2 regions of the Roseomonas sp. CCTCC AB2023176 genome follow, and region 2 is predicted to be linked to the other one. Evidence: riboswitches for the same ligand, from Rfam matches in the RefSeq annotation. Region 2 holds a riboswitch; the other holds the start of a gene.
The links. A riboswitch is a leader RNA that binds a small molecule or an ion and turns the genes downstream of it on or off. The one in region 2 is predicted to bind cobalamin.
Positions count from the first base shown of each region.

Region 1: another riboswitch for cobalamin. It lies ahead of metE (5-methyltetrahydropteroyltriglutamate--homocysteine S-methyltransferase); the one in region 2 lies ahead of ACE7GA_RS24960 (TonB-dependent receptor plug domain-containing protein).

Region 1 is NZ_CP170086.1:3,472,887-3,478,780, reverse strand. It holds gene ACE7GA_RS17405 (pilus assembly protein TadG-related protein) at 1-711, shown strand, start outside; gene ACE7GA_RS17400 (TadE/TadG family type IV pilus assembly protein) at 716-1,120, shown strand; gene ACE7GA_RS17395 (TadE/TadG family type IV pilus assembly protein) at 1,137-1,544, shown strand; gene ACE7GA_RS17390 (Gfo/Idh/MocA family protein) at 1,671-2,663, opposite strand; cobalamin riboswitch at 3,701-3,958, shown strand; gene metE (5-methyltetrahydropteroyltriglutamate--homocysteine S-methyltransferase) at 4,023-5,894, shown strand, end outside.
Region 2 is NZ_CP170086.1:4,973,886-4,979,779, forward strand. It holds gene ACE7GA_RS24935 (DNA/RNA non-specific endonuclease) at 1-475, opposite strand, end outside; gene ACE7GA_RS24940 (2-aminoethylphosphonate--pyruvate transaminase) at 602-1,714, opposite strand; gene ACE7GA_RS24945 (DUF1194 domain-containing protein) at 1,812-2,432, opposite strand; gene ACE7GA_RS24950 (Bug family tripartite tricarboxylate transporter substrate binding protein) at 2,568-3,533, shown strand; gene ACE7GA_RS24955 (exopolysaccharide biosynthesis protein) at 3,704-4,273, shown strand; cobalamin riboswitch at 4,289-4,546, shown strand; gene ACE7GA_RS24960 (TonB-dependent receptor plug domain-containing protein) at 4,699-5,894, shown strand, end outside.

The DNA.
Region 1 (5,894 bases), 1.5 Mb from region 2:
ACGACCGGGACCTGCTCTGGCTGCGCGAGCGGCGATGTCTGGACCGACGACACGCGGACGCAGCGGCCGACAACGATCGGCAGCCGTCCCGTTCCGATCACCGATCCCTTCGCGTCGCTCCGTTCCTGGACGCCGTCGCCGCCGTCGGGCTGCGCCAACCTGAGCTTCCAAAGCCGGCGTCTCACGCTCTCTCCCGGTCAGTCCATCTGCTCGTCGCTGACGGTCGGCCCGAACGAGACCCTCACGCTGCAACCCGGCATCTACTACCTGCGGAACGCGGACCTGACTGTGCAGGGGCGGATCGACGGCAATGGCGTGACGATGGTCCTGACCGGCGACCCCGACCGCGTTGGCACGATCCGGATCAACGCGCAGAGCACCGGGACGCTCAGGGGCCCGGCCAGTTCGCTCATCCCCGGCCATCCCGAGGCGGCCGGCCTCGTCCTGTACCGGGACGCGCGCGCCACGAACAACGGGCCGCAGAAGGAGGTTCAGTTGAACGGTGGCTCGACGATGGACATCATCGGCGGCGTGTACCTCCCGACCTCCGACGTCGTCGTGAACGGGAACAGTGCGATGGGATCGACCTGCTTCGCCATCATCGGCTACCGGCTCTCGCTCTCCGGGTCCTCCGACACGATGGTGGACGTCTCGGGATGCGCGGGGTTCACGCCGTACCCCCGCATCCGCACGGTCCGACTGGTGGAGTAGGCCGATGCGTTTCTCGGACCAACGCGGCGTTGGTGCGATGGAGTTCGCCGTCGTAGCGCCCGTGCTACTGATTCTCATGGCGGCGGCGCACGACGTGGCGACGGCTGCCGCGGCCTCGATGCGGCTCGAAGCGGCTGTCCGGATCGGCGCGCAGCGGGCACTGGCGGGCCCTGGCGACACCGACGCCATCCGCGATGCCATCGTCACGGCGGCGCCCGGCCTCTCGACGGCGCAGGTCTCCACGCCCGCCCTGGCCTGCGAATGCGCGGGCGCCGGCGCCACTTGCGGGGCGGCCTGCCCGTCGGGTGAGCGACGCTTCCTCACGCTCAGCGCGCGGCAGACCCTCTCGCCGCTGCTGTTCCGCCGCTTTGGCGAAGCCTCCGGCAATGCTGTCGTCCAGGTCCGCTGACCCGAGGCGCAGCCGCATGCGGGTCGGCCGGCACGGCACCGTCACGGCGGAGTTCGCGCTGATGCTGACCGGGCTGCTGCTACTGCTCTCTGGGATCGTGGAAGCGGGCCGCTATTTCCTGACACTCGGCTCCGTCCGGACCGCCACGGCGGACGCCGCTAGGCTTGCGGTGATCCGCGGGTCGGCGAACATGGTCGCGGGCAACGCGCCCTGCGCCGGCCTGTCGGGCTCGCTCGCCCCGGCGACGTTCGGCGCACCTGCCATCATTGCCCAGCAGCTTTCCGCCACCCTGTCCGGCTGCACGACGACGGGCGGGGTGACGCGCGTGACCGTCACGCTGTCCTACGCCTATGGGCGCATGTTGCCGCTGGTGCCGCTCGGGCCGGCGCGGATCAGCGACAGCACGGTCGCGGTCTTCTACTAGGCCCTGCGCCGAAACACTGAGATTCGCAGGACCTGTTCCGCCCATATCCCCGACCCGCCAGGAAGACTGGGTAGCCGAGGTTGGGCTTCCATTGAACCCTGACAGGTCTGCGTCGGAAGCGGAGTATCAGAAGGAGTTGCCGGCGAGGATGGCCTCGACCACCTCCTGCACCTCCAGCGCCTCGCGCAGCGTCGCGAGGTCCTGCGGCGCACCGCGAGTCATGGCCGCGACCTTGTCGAGCTGGCGGCGGAGAACGAGCGGCCGCATGCGCTCGTTCGGCAGCGCGTCCGGCGCAGGTTTCCAACTGCCGCCCTCGCGTCGCTCGGCCACCGACCAGTCCCGCAGGCGGATCGCGCCCGCCGTGCCGGAGAGGGTCCAGGCGTTGGTATCATCCCGATCCGTTCCTCCGACCCGGCCCTGAAGCGTGACAGGCAGCGGGCCGGCGGTCAGCCGCGCGATGATCGCCGTCTCCGCGCCCTCTCCGGCGGGGTATTCCGCCCGGGCCTCCTCCAGCCGGATCGGGCCGAGCAGGCGGCGGGTCAGGAAGAGGAAGTGCGACACGACCTCCCGCGTGAAGCCGCCCTCGGTGCGGCGGGACAGCCACGCCGCGGCATCGCGCTGCCAGCCGCGCGGCCACGCCGCGAAGCCGACTTCGATGTCGAGCGTAGCCTCCTCGCCCGGCACTCCGCCGTCGCGCCACGCGCGGAGCTGCTCGACGGCAAGGGAGGAGGCCATCGGGAAGTTCACCGCGGCCCGCGCGCCCTTGGCTTCCGCCCACGCGACGAAGTCCCGGGCCGCCCGCGTGTCGTGCGACAGCGGCTTTTCCAGGAACACGGCGCGGCCGGCGTCGAGGGCGGCGCGAGCGAGCGGGAGATGGGCCGCCGGCGGTGCGGCAACGTAGAGGCAGTCGCAGGCCCCGATCACCGCTTCGGCCGAGCCAAGCATGGGCACCACGCCTGTCACGTCAGCGAGCCGCGCGGCCGTCGCGGGCGAGGGGTCCCACACCGCGGCGGGGCGTAGCACGCCGGGGTCGTGGTCCAGCGCCGCGCGCAGCAAGCGCTCCCCCATGATCCCGAAGCCGACGATGCCGAGCCGAACCGCGCCGGAGCCGTTCTGCACTGTCCGTGCCTTCCCCTTCACTGCCGCGCGCCTTCTGCAACGCGGCGCGCGGCGGCGCCAGACGCGGCGGTCCGGGGTTCCTTGCGACCCGGGCGCGCGGAGAGCGTATGCCCCGTCGCCCTCTCAAGCGGAGTCTTGGTTAAGCAGAAACAGGTTTGAGCAGGGATTGGCGGTCTTGCGCGCCCGCGTCGCGGCAGGTCCCCGAAGCTGTCGGCCTTCGATCGCCCCCATGACGACGACACCGGGTGTGAAACCGCAAGTCCGGGCGTGGCCGAAGGCGGCCCTGCCGGGTGTTGGCGACCCAAGGCGGAACGCGGAACTCCTCGGTCGGCCCCGACGCGTCGGCGCATTCGGCGCCGGAAGTAGCCGCGAGGAGCGTCAGCGGTCGCAGGAGCCAGCGCGACGTCGAGGTGGTGGATGGGCGGCTCCGCGATGATCAGCCGCTCCTCCCCCGCGATGAAGGGCCGCCGCACCGGGGCAGGCCGATGCCCGTCCGAACCGGGCAGGAAGCCGCTGGACCGGTGCAAGATGGAGAAGAAGGTCGGCGTGTCGATCCGCCCGTGCGACACATGCCTCGCGCCCATGCCCCATCATCCTGGCGCAGGCCCAGGGTTCGGCTTGGAGAGACTTCAGGAGAGCGGGTCCCGCCTCCGTCGGCATCGCGATCGCGACAGGCGCCCCGCCGCTTCCAACGCGACGGAAAGGCGTTCGCGAGCACGGGCCGCAGCAGGATCCGGTTCGGGGGCGCGTCGCAGGTCAGCGCGGCCGTGACGTCCTCCTGCCCGCACCCGCTGCGCGACCGCGGGGCCATGTTCCGCCGATCGCGAGCATGAGGTTCGGCAGCCCCGGCCCCAGCACCGCGAAGGCGGCCATCGCGCAGACACCAGTAAGGCCGTTCCGGCGCGCGTTCAGCGCAGGGCGACCTGCCGCACGTCTCCGGCAGGGTCGTCCCGCGCGGGAAGGTCGCAGCAGGGCGTGGCCGCGCCTGCGGCGCGTACCGTCGGAAGACACATCTTGCTCCCACACAAGATATAAATATATCCTTATGATGCGTTGGTCCCGCGCGAGCGGGCGAAGAGGGAACGCCGTGCGGGGCGGGCCGGGGATTGTCCGGTCCACCCCTAGTCGGCGGCTGCCCCAGCAACTGTCGGCGGGAAGCCGCCGGCTCGTCCGTCCCCCGTCCGGGGGGCGGCCCACTGCGCGGCCAGCCGCGCGGGAAGGGAGGGCCGGCGACGAGGGGCGGCAACGCCCGGCACCCGCAAGCCAGGAGACCTGCCGACGCCGTGCACCCTGCCCGAGGCAGGGGCGCGCCACCCCGAACGGCCGGGCTGGGTGCACCGGGCGTAGGAGATCCGTGCGATGACGATCGCCGCGAACCTCGGCTGGCCCCGCATCGGGCCGCGCCGCGAACTCAAGACCGCCCTCGAGGCCCATTGGGCGGGGGATACGGCGGAGGCCGACCTCCTCACTACCGCTGCCGCACTCCGCGCGGGAGCGCGGGCGACCCAGGCGGGCCTGGGGATCGGTCACGTTCCCTCGGGCGACTTCGCCCTCTACGACCATGTCCTGGAGACGGCGCTCGCCTTCGGACTGATCCCGGACGGCTATGGCTGGTCCGGCGAGGGGCCTGCCTCGCTCACCACGCTCTTCGCGCTCGCGCGCGGGGCCCGCGGATCGGAGATCGAGCACGCGGCGGGCGTCGCCCCGGACGCCCCCGCGCTCGAGATGACGAAGTGGTTCGACACGAACTATCACTACCTCGTCCCCCGGCTGTCCGACGCGACGAAACCGCGCCTCCTCGAGAACCGATGGGCCGCAGCGGCCCGCGAGGGGCTGGCGGAGGGCTGCCGGACGCGCCCCGTGCTCCTCGGCCCGGTGTCGCTCCTCCTCCTCTCGAAGCGGGGGGACGGCGGTGATCCGCTCGACCTCCTGCCGCGGCTCCTGCCGGCCTACGCCGAGGCGCTGCGCGGCCTGGCCGAGGCCGGCGCGACATGGGCTCAGGTGGACGAGCCCTGCCTCGTCACGGAACTGTCGTCGCGCGCGGGGGAAGCCTATGGCGTCGCCTTCGACGCGCTGGCGACGGCGGCGCCGGGTTTGCAGATCCTGCTTGCGACCTATTTCGGTGGTCTTCGGGAGAACCTCGGGCTCATCGCCTCGCTCCCCGTCGCGGGCCTGCATCTCGACCTCGTCCGCGCGCCGGACGGCCTCGACGCCGCGCTGGAGGCCTGGCCGACCGGGCGCTGGCTCTCGCTCGGGCTCGTGGACGGCCGCAACGTCTGGCGGACGGATCTCCGCGCGGCGCTCAAGACGCTGCAACGCGCGGCGCCGGGGCGAGAGCGGCGGCTGATGGTCGCCCCGTCCTGCTCGCTCCTCCACATCCCGCTCTCCCTCGCGGGCGAGACGGCGCTGGATCCCGCCCTGCGGCAACGCCTCGCCTTCGCGCGGGAGAAGCTCGCGGAGGTGCGGACGCTCGCGCGCGCGCTCGACGAGGGCGAGGGCGCCGTGGGTGCGGCGCTCGCCGAGAGCGATGCCGTGCGGCGGGAGGTCGCAGCGGATGCCCGGCTGCGCGACCCCGCCGTCGCCGCCCGGCTCGCGGCGGTGACGCCGGACATGGAGCAGCGCCGATCCCCCTACCCCGTCCGCGCCACCGCGCAGCAGGCCCGCTTGAACCTCCCGGCCCTGCCGGTGACGACCATCGGTTCCCTCCCCCAGACGGCGGAGGTGCGGCGCCTGCGCGCCGGGCTCGCCCGCGGCGCGCTGACCGGCGCCGCCTACGACGCGGAGATCCGGCGCCTGACGGCCGAGGCGGTCGCGTGGCAGGACGCGGTCGGCGTGGACGTGCCGGTGCACGGCGAGTTCGAGCGCAACGACATGGTGAAGTACTTCGGCGAACGCCTGTCCGGCTTCGCCTTCACGAAGGGGGGCTGGGTGCAGTCCTACGGCTCCCGCTGCGTCGCACCGCCGATCGTCTGGGCCGACGTCACGCGCCCGGCGCCGATGACCGTGGAGATGGCGGCCTATGCCGGGTCGCTCACCCCGCGCCCGATGAAGGGAATGCTCACCGGGCCGGTGACGATGCTGCAGTGGTCCTTCGTCCGCGACGACCAGCCGCGCGAGACCACGTGCCGCCAGATCGCGCTCGCCCTCCGCGACGAGGTGCAGGACCTCGAGGCGGCGGGCATCGCGATCATCCAGGTGGACGAGCCCGCCTTCCGGGAGGGCCTGCCGCTC
Region 2 (5,894 bases):
GCGCATCCCGGGCTTGGCGCGGCATGGCCGCGCCCGACGCCTCGCTGCCGGGGCGTCGCGCGGTGCGGACGGCGTCGCCGGCCTCCTCCGCCCGTCGCGCGGCGCCGACCGCACCGCCGAGCGCGTCTCCGGCCGCCCCGGCGCGCCGCCCCCACTTGCCGGCCGTTGCCACGTTGCCAAGCAGCGGCACGGCGCCGGCCGCCGACAGCGCGGCGTCCACCCTGTTGCCCTCCGCGAGGTACCAGCCCGCGTTCAGCAGGTCGGCCGCCTCGCCGATGACCGGCACCATCCCCGCCACGTCGAGCACGCCGTGGCCGATGTCGGACAGGCTGGGGCCGCCGCGCCCCGGGTCCGCCTGGGCCCGGCGCGCCTCCTGCACCGCGCGGTCGAAATCCGCGCCCCGGGGTGCCGGCGGTCCGGATTCCTTCACGGCGCGGGCCGCGCCCCCGATCTCCTGCACCATGGTTCCGTCCATCGCTGGCAGGCGGAGAATGGCGCCTGCAGCACGCGAAGCGGACTCACGAAGGGTCGGTCAGGGAAGCTTCATCGCGGCGAAAATTACGGTCCGCGACCATTTGTTCCGACCCGCTCCGGGCGGCCGCTAGGCGGCGGCGCGGACCTCGCGCAACTCCTGCAGCGCCTCGCCCATGGCGGAGACGGCGCGGTGCATGACCTCCGGCGTGTTCGCGCCGATCGCGGCGATGCGGATGGAGGGCGTGGGCGTCGTGTGGAAGTTGCTGATCAGGAAGCCGCGCCGCTTCAGCGCATCCGTGAAGCCCTGGAGCGACCAGCCCGCGAGGTCCGGCTCGTGCAGAGTCAGGATGATCGGGCCCTGGTGCGCCGTGTCGAGGTAGGGCCGCAGACCCAGCGCAACGGCGCCGTCGCGTAGGATGCGCATGTTCTCCTGATAGCGCGCGAGGCGCGCGGCCTGGCCGCCCTCGCGCCGGTAGGCCTCCACCGCGACCCCGAAGGCGCGCAGCGCCTGCACGGGCGGGGTGAAGCGGAAGGAGCCCCAGCCCTTGTTCTCGCCGTGCCAGAGTACGTCGCCGAGGTCGAAGCACCAGGACCCCGCCTGGCCGCGCCGGGCGCGGGTGCGCTCCACGGGGCAGACCGCGAAGCCGATACCCGGCAGGCCTTCGAGGCACTTGTTCGACGTGAACAGCACCGCGTCGCATTCCGGCATCGCCGCGATGTCCAGCGGAAGCGCGCCGAAGGCAGAGACCGAGTCGAGGATCATCCGCCGCCCCGCCGCGCGCACGGCGGCGCCGACGACGGCGGGATCGTTGACGATTCCCGACCCGGTCTCGGAGTGGACGAGGCCGACATGCGTGATCGCCGGATCGCCCGCGAGCGCCGCGGCAACCTCCTCCGCCGTCACGCCGCGCGTGTCGGGGACGGGCAGCACCACCGGCATGCGGCCGCATTCCTCCGCCAGTCGGGCGATGCGCTCCGCGTACTGGCCGTTGTTGGGTACGAGGATCTTCGCGCCCGGCTCCACGAAGGTCCTGACGGCGGCTTCCACCATGAAGTGACCGCAGCCCTGGAGGGGCAGAGTTGCGTGCTCGCCCGGCTTGCCTCCGGCGATCTCCCGCACCGCGTCGCGGATGCCGGCGTATTCCGGGCTGAATTCGCGGTCCCAGGGGGCGATGTCACAGGCGGCGGCGGCCGGGACCTCCGGGCTGGTCTGCACGGGGCCGGGCGTGAGGAGGATCATCGCAATCTCTGGGACGGGATGGTTTGGCGCCGACCCAAACTGCCCTGCCCCCGAACTCCGGGCAACACGCGCCTGACCTTGCGCCGCGGTCAGGTGGTCAGGTGGTCAGGTCGCCCCGCAGTTCCCGGATCAACTTGCGCCGGATCGCGCCGACGAAGTCCGCGTAGTCCCCGCAACTTATGACGAAGGCACCGGGGCCGCCGATCACGTGGGCGGCGTAGTGCGCGACGAGGTCGGGTTCCTCGTTCAGAACCGCGAGCGCGTTGATCGTTACGCCGGCCGAGACGCCCGCGTCCCGCACCGGCGCGGGCGACGGCCCCGCATTGGCCTGCCCGTCGCCGGAGACGTCGAGCACGAGCCGCTCCGGCGGGAAGGGGCAGGCCGCCAGGAGGGCGAGGCCCGCCCCCATCCCCTCGCCCAGCGCCGTCGGCCCGGGCGCGACGGCGCGCGGCGCGTCGTCCACCGCCGCCGCGGCTGCCTCGGCACCCGCGGGACCGGCGATCCGCATCCAGTCCACGGCTGTCGCGTGCTCGCCGACGCCGGACCACAGCACCAATGCGACCGCCGCCGCGCCGCGTGGGCCTGCCGTCGCCGCGCGCACCACCTCCGGGTCCCGGAAGGCGGCAGCGAGGCCGCCCATCATCAGGCCGAACTCGTCGTGGTCCACGGAGGCCGAGGCATCCACGGCCAGGCAGAGGGCGACGTCCACGGGATCCATCGCCCGGATGTGGGCACGCGGAGGGCCCTTCGCCAGCACGGGCCCCCAGGCGGGCACATCCCGCGGCGCCCACGGCCCGGCGCTTGCCAGCCCGGCCCCCAGTGCGAAGATCGATGGCGCAACGGAGGCACGACGATGCATCGCCGCGACCTGTTCCTCGGCATGACCGCCACGGCGCTCGCCACGCCCGCCCTCGCGCAAGGGCGGTATTCCAATCGCCCGATCCGGATGATCATCCCCTATCCGCCGGGCGGGGCCACCGACGCGATGTCGCGGCTGGCAGCGCAGAAGATCGGCGAGAAACTCGGCACCACCGTGGTGACGGAGAACCGCTCCGGCGCGAACGGCACGGTGGGCGGCGCCGCCGTCCTCCAGGCACCGGCCGATGGCTACACGATCCTCGGCTCCGCCAGCATCCACGTCATGGCGCGGCACGTCATGCGGGCGGTCCCCTACGACCCCGTCGCGGATTTCGTGCCGATCGCCCGTACGGCGCGCGGCCCCCTCGTGCTCGTGATGGACCCGCGGCGGCCGCAGCGTACCGTCGCGGAGGTGGTGGAGGCCGCGAAGGCCGATCCGCGACGCTGGACCTTCGCGACCTCCTCGCTCGGCTCGGCCGGGCATCTCGGCACCATCGATTTCAACCGGTTGACCGGCGCGAATGTCGAGATCGTCGGCTACCGCGGCACCGCGCCGGCGCTGGCGGACGTGGCTGCGGGCAACGTGCAGCTCATGTTCGACCCGGTGCTCGCGACCCTCCCGCTGATCCAGGGCGGGCAGGTCCGCGGCATGGGCATCGCGACGGCCGCCCGCACGCCGCTGGCGCCCGACCTGCCGACGATGAACGAGGCGGGGCTGCCGGGCTTCGAGTTCTACTCCTGGTACGGCGTCTGGGGTCCGCGCGCGATGCCGGCGGACATCGTGGCGGCGATCAACGGGGCCCTGAACGCGGCGATGCGGGAGCCCGAGGTGGCGCAGCGCCTGACCCAGCTCGGGTTCGAGGCGGTGGCCGAGACCCCGGCTCAGCTGGAGGCCTTCGTGCGGGAGGACGTGGAGCGCAATTCCGCCCTGCTGCGCCTCGCGAACTTCCAGCCGGAGTAGCGCCCGCCGGCGCCGGCCGTTACAAGCGCGGCACGGCGCAGGGGGGCACAGGCCCCGGCCCGGGACGGCCTCATCAGGGAACCGCGTCTTTGGACGGCAGCGCAGCGGGGGAGGCGGGTCCTCCCGAAGGTCGCGCGGCGGAGCACGCCGGCGCCCCGATCTCCCGCCTCGTGGCGGAGGTCGCCGCCACCTTCCCCGGGGAGCGCATCAACCTCGGCGAGATGGTGGACGCCTTCGGCGACCGGGCCTTCGGACTGCTGATCCTATTCCTGTTGCTGCCCGGGCTGCTCCCCGGGCTCGCCAGCGTCTTCGGGCTGCCGATCCTCATCCTCGGCGTGCAGATGGGTCTCGGCTTCTCGCAGCCCCGCCTTCCCGCCTTCGTCGCGCGGCAGAGCCTGAAGCGCGCGGACATCCTCCGCTTCACCGAGGCCTCGTCGAAATGGCTCGGGCGGGTGGAACGCTACGTCCGCCCCCGCCCCGGCCCCTTCACGACGGAGTTCGGGCGGCGGGTCTTCGGCTGGCTGTCCGCCTACGTCGCCATCATGCTGATCCTGCCGGGGCCCGGCACCAACGGTCCGCCGGCCTTCGGTAACATGGTCATGGCGCTCGGCCTCATCGAGCACGACAGCAAGGCGGTGGGCTGGGGGATCGCGCTCACGATCCTCGGCTGCGCCTTCGCGACGGGCATCCTCATCGCCATCGGCTGGTTCGGCGTCGAGGTCTTCAACTACTTCATGTGATGCGCGCGCGGTGCTAACACCGCCGCACGCGACGGTGGCCCGAGAGGGCTGAAACGGGAACGCGCGACGCGGGGTGCCCTCGACGAGGTTGCCCCGCCCATCCGCGGCTGCCCCCGCAACTGTAGGCGGCGTTCGGGCGCCCAGACGCCATTGCGGTCCCCCGGGACCGCGAGAAGGCGGGCTCCCCGGCGCGTGCGCAGCGTGCACCCCGGTGCAAGCGACGCATGCACCACGCCGCGAGCCAGGAGACCGGCCGACGCGGAGGGGTTTCGCGCGCGCCCGGGCGGGGTGCACCGGCGCACGGAGCAAACGGGCCACGACGTGCGGAAGCTCGCCGTGATCCCGTCCGCAGGCGAACCGCGTCCACCGTCGCGCGCCCGACTTGCGCGCGGCAGACCGTGACCGTTCGCCGAAGGGAGATCCCCGTGCGACGTCTTCTGCTGTCCTATGCCGTGTCCCTGGGCGCGGCCCTCGCCGCCAGCCCTGCCCTTGCCCAGACGGCGGCGCCCCCACCGCCGGCAAGCACCCCACCGGAGCCCACTGCGGCGATCACCGAAACCGTCGTCACGGCGACGCGCATCCCGACGCCGATCGAGCGCGTGCCGGGCAGCGTCACCGTCATCGACCGCCGCACCATCGAGGAACGGGGCTACCAGACCGTCGCGGAGGCGTTGCAGACGGTGCCCGGCGTGGCCCTGATCCAGGCCGGTGGCCCGGGCCAGCAGGCCAGCGCCTTCATTCGCGGCACGGCGTCCCGCCACGCGCTGGTGCTGCTGGACGGCGTGCCGATCAACGATGCCTCCGACCCCAACGGCGCCTTCAACTTCGGCAACGACGTGCTGGGCCTGGAGGTGGACCGGATCGAGGTCCTGCGCGGCCCGGCCTCGGCGCTCTACGGTTCCTCCGCCATCGGCGGCGTCATCAACATCGTCACGCGCCGCGCGCCGCGTGACCGGCCGGTGGAGGTCTTCGGGGAGGCCGCGGCGGGGTCCTTCCGCACGCTGCGCCTGGGCGCCGGCATCACGGGGACAGTCGGTGAATTCGACTACCTCTTCTCCATTCGCAGCCTTTCCACCCGTGGCTCCGACGCGACCGCGAGCCGCTTCACCCGCAACACGGGGGAGCGCGACGGCTTCTGGGGCGTCTCGGCCACCGCGCGCGTCGGGTGGACGCCGTCCGACCGCTTCCGGGCCGAGGCGCTGCTGAACTGGCGCGAGAACCAGGGCGGCATCGACAACGTCCCGAACGACGATCCGAACTACGAGTTCGACGACCGCCGGTGGACCGGCCAGATCCGGCTGGAAGGCCGTCCCCTGGATGTCTGGACGACCGGCCTGCGCATCGCGCGCACCGAGGACCGGCGCCGCTACACCAACCTGCCGGACAGCCTGTCCCGCGCCACGACGGACGACCTGTTCCGCGGACGCCGCGACTCCCTCGACTGGGGCAATCAGGTTCGGCTGCCCGACATGGGCGTCTTCGACCAGAGCCTCGTCTCCTTCGGCGTCAGCGCGGAGGAGGAGGAGGTGCGCCAGGCCAGCGGCTCGCCGACCTTCCGGACCACGGTGGACGCGACGCAGACGACGACGGCGGCGCATGCGGCCTACCAGGTCCGTCTGTT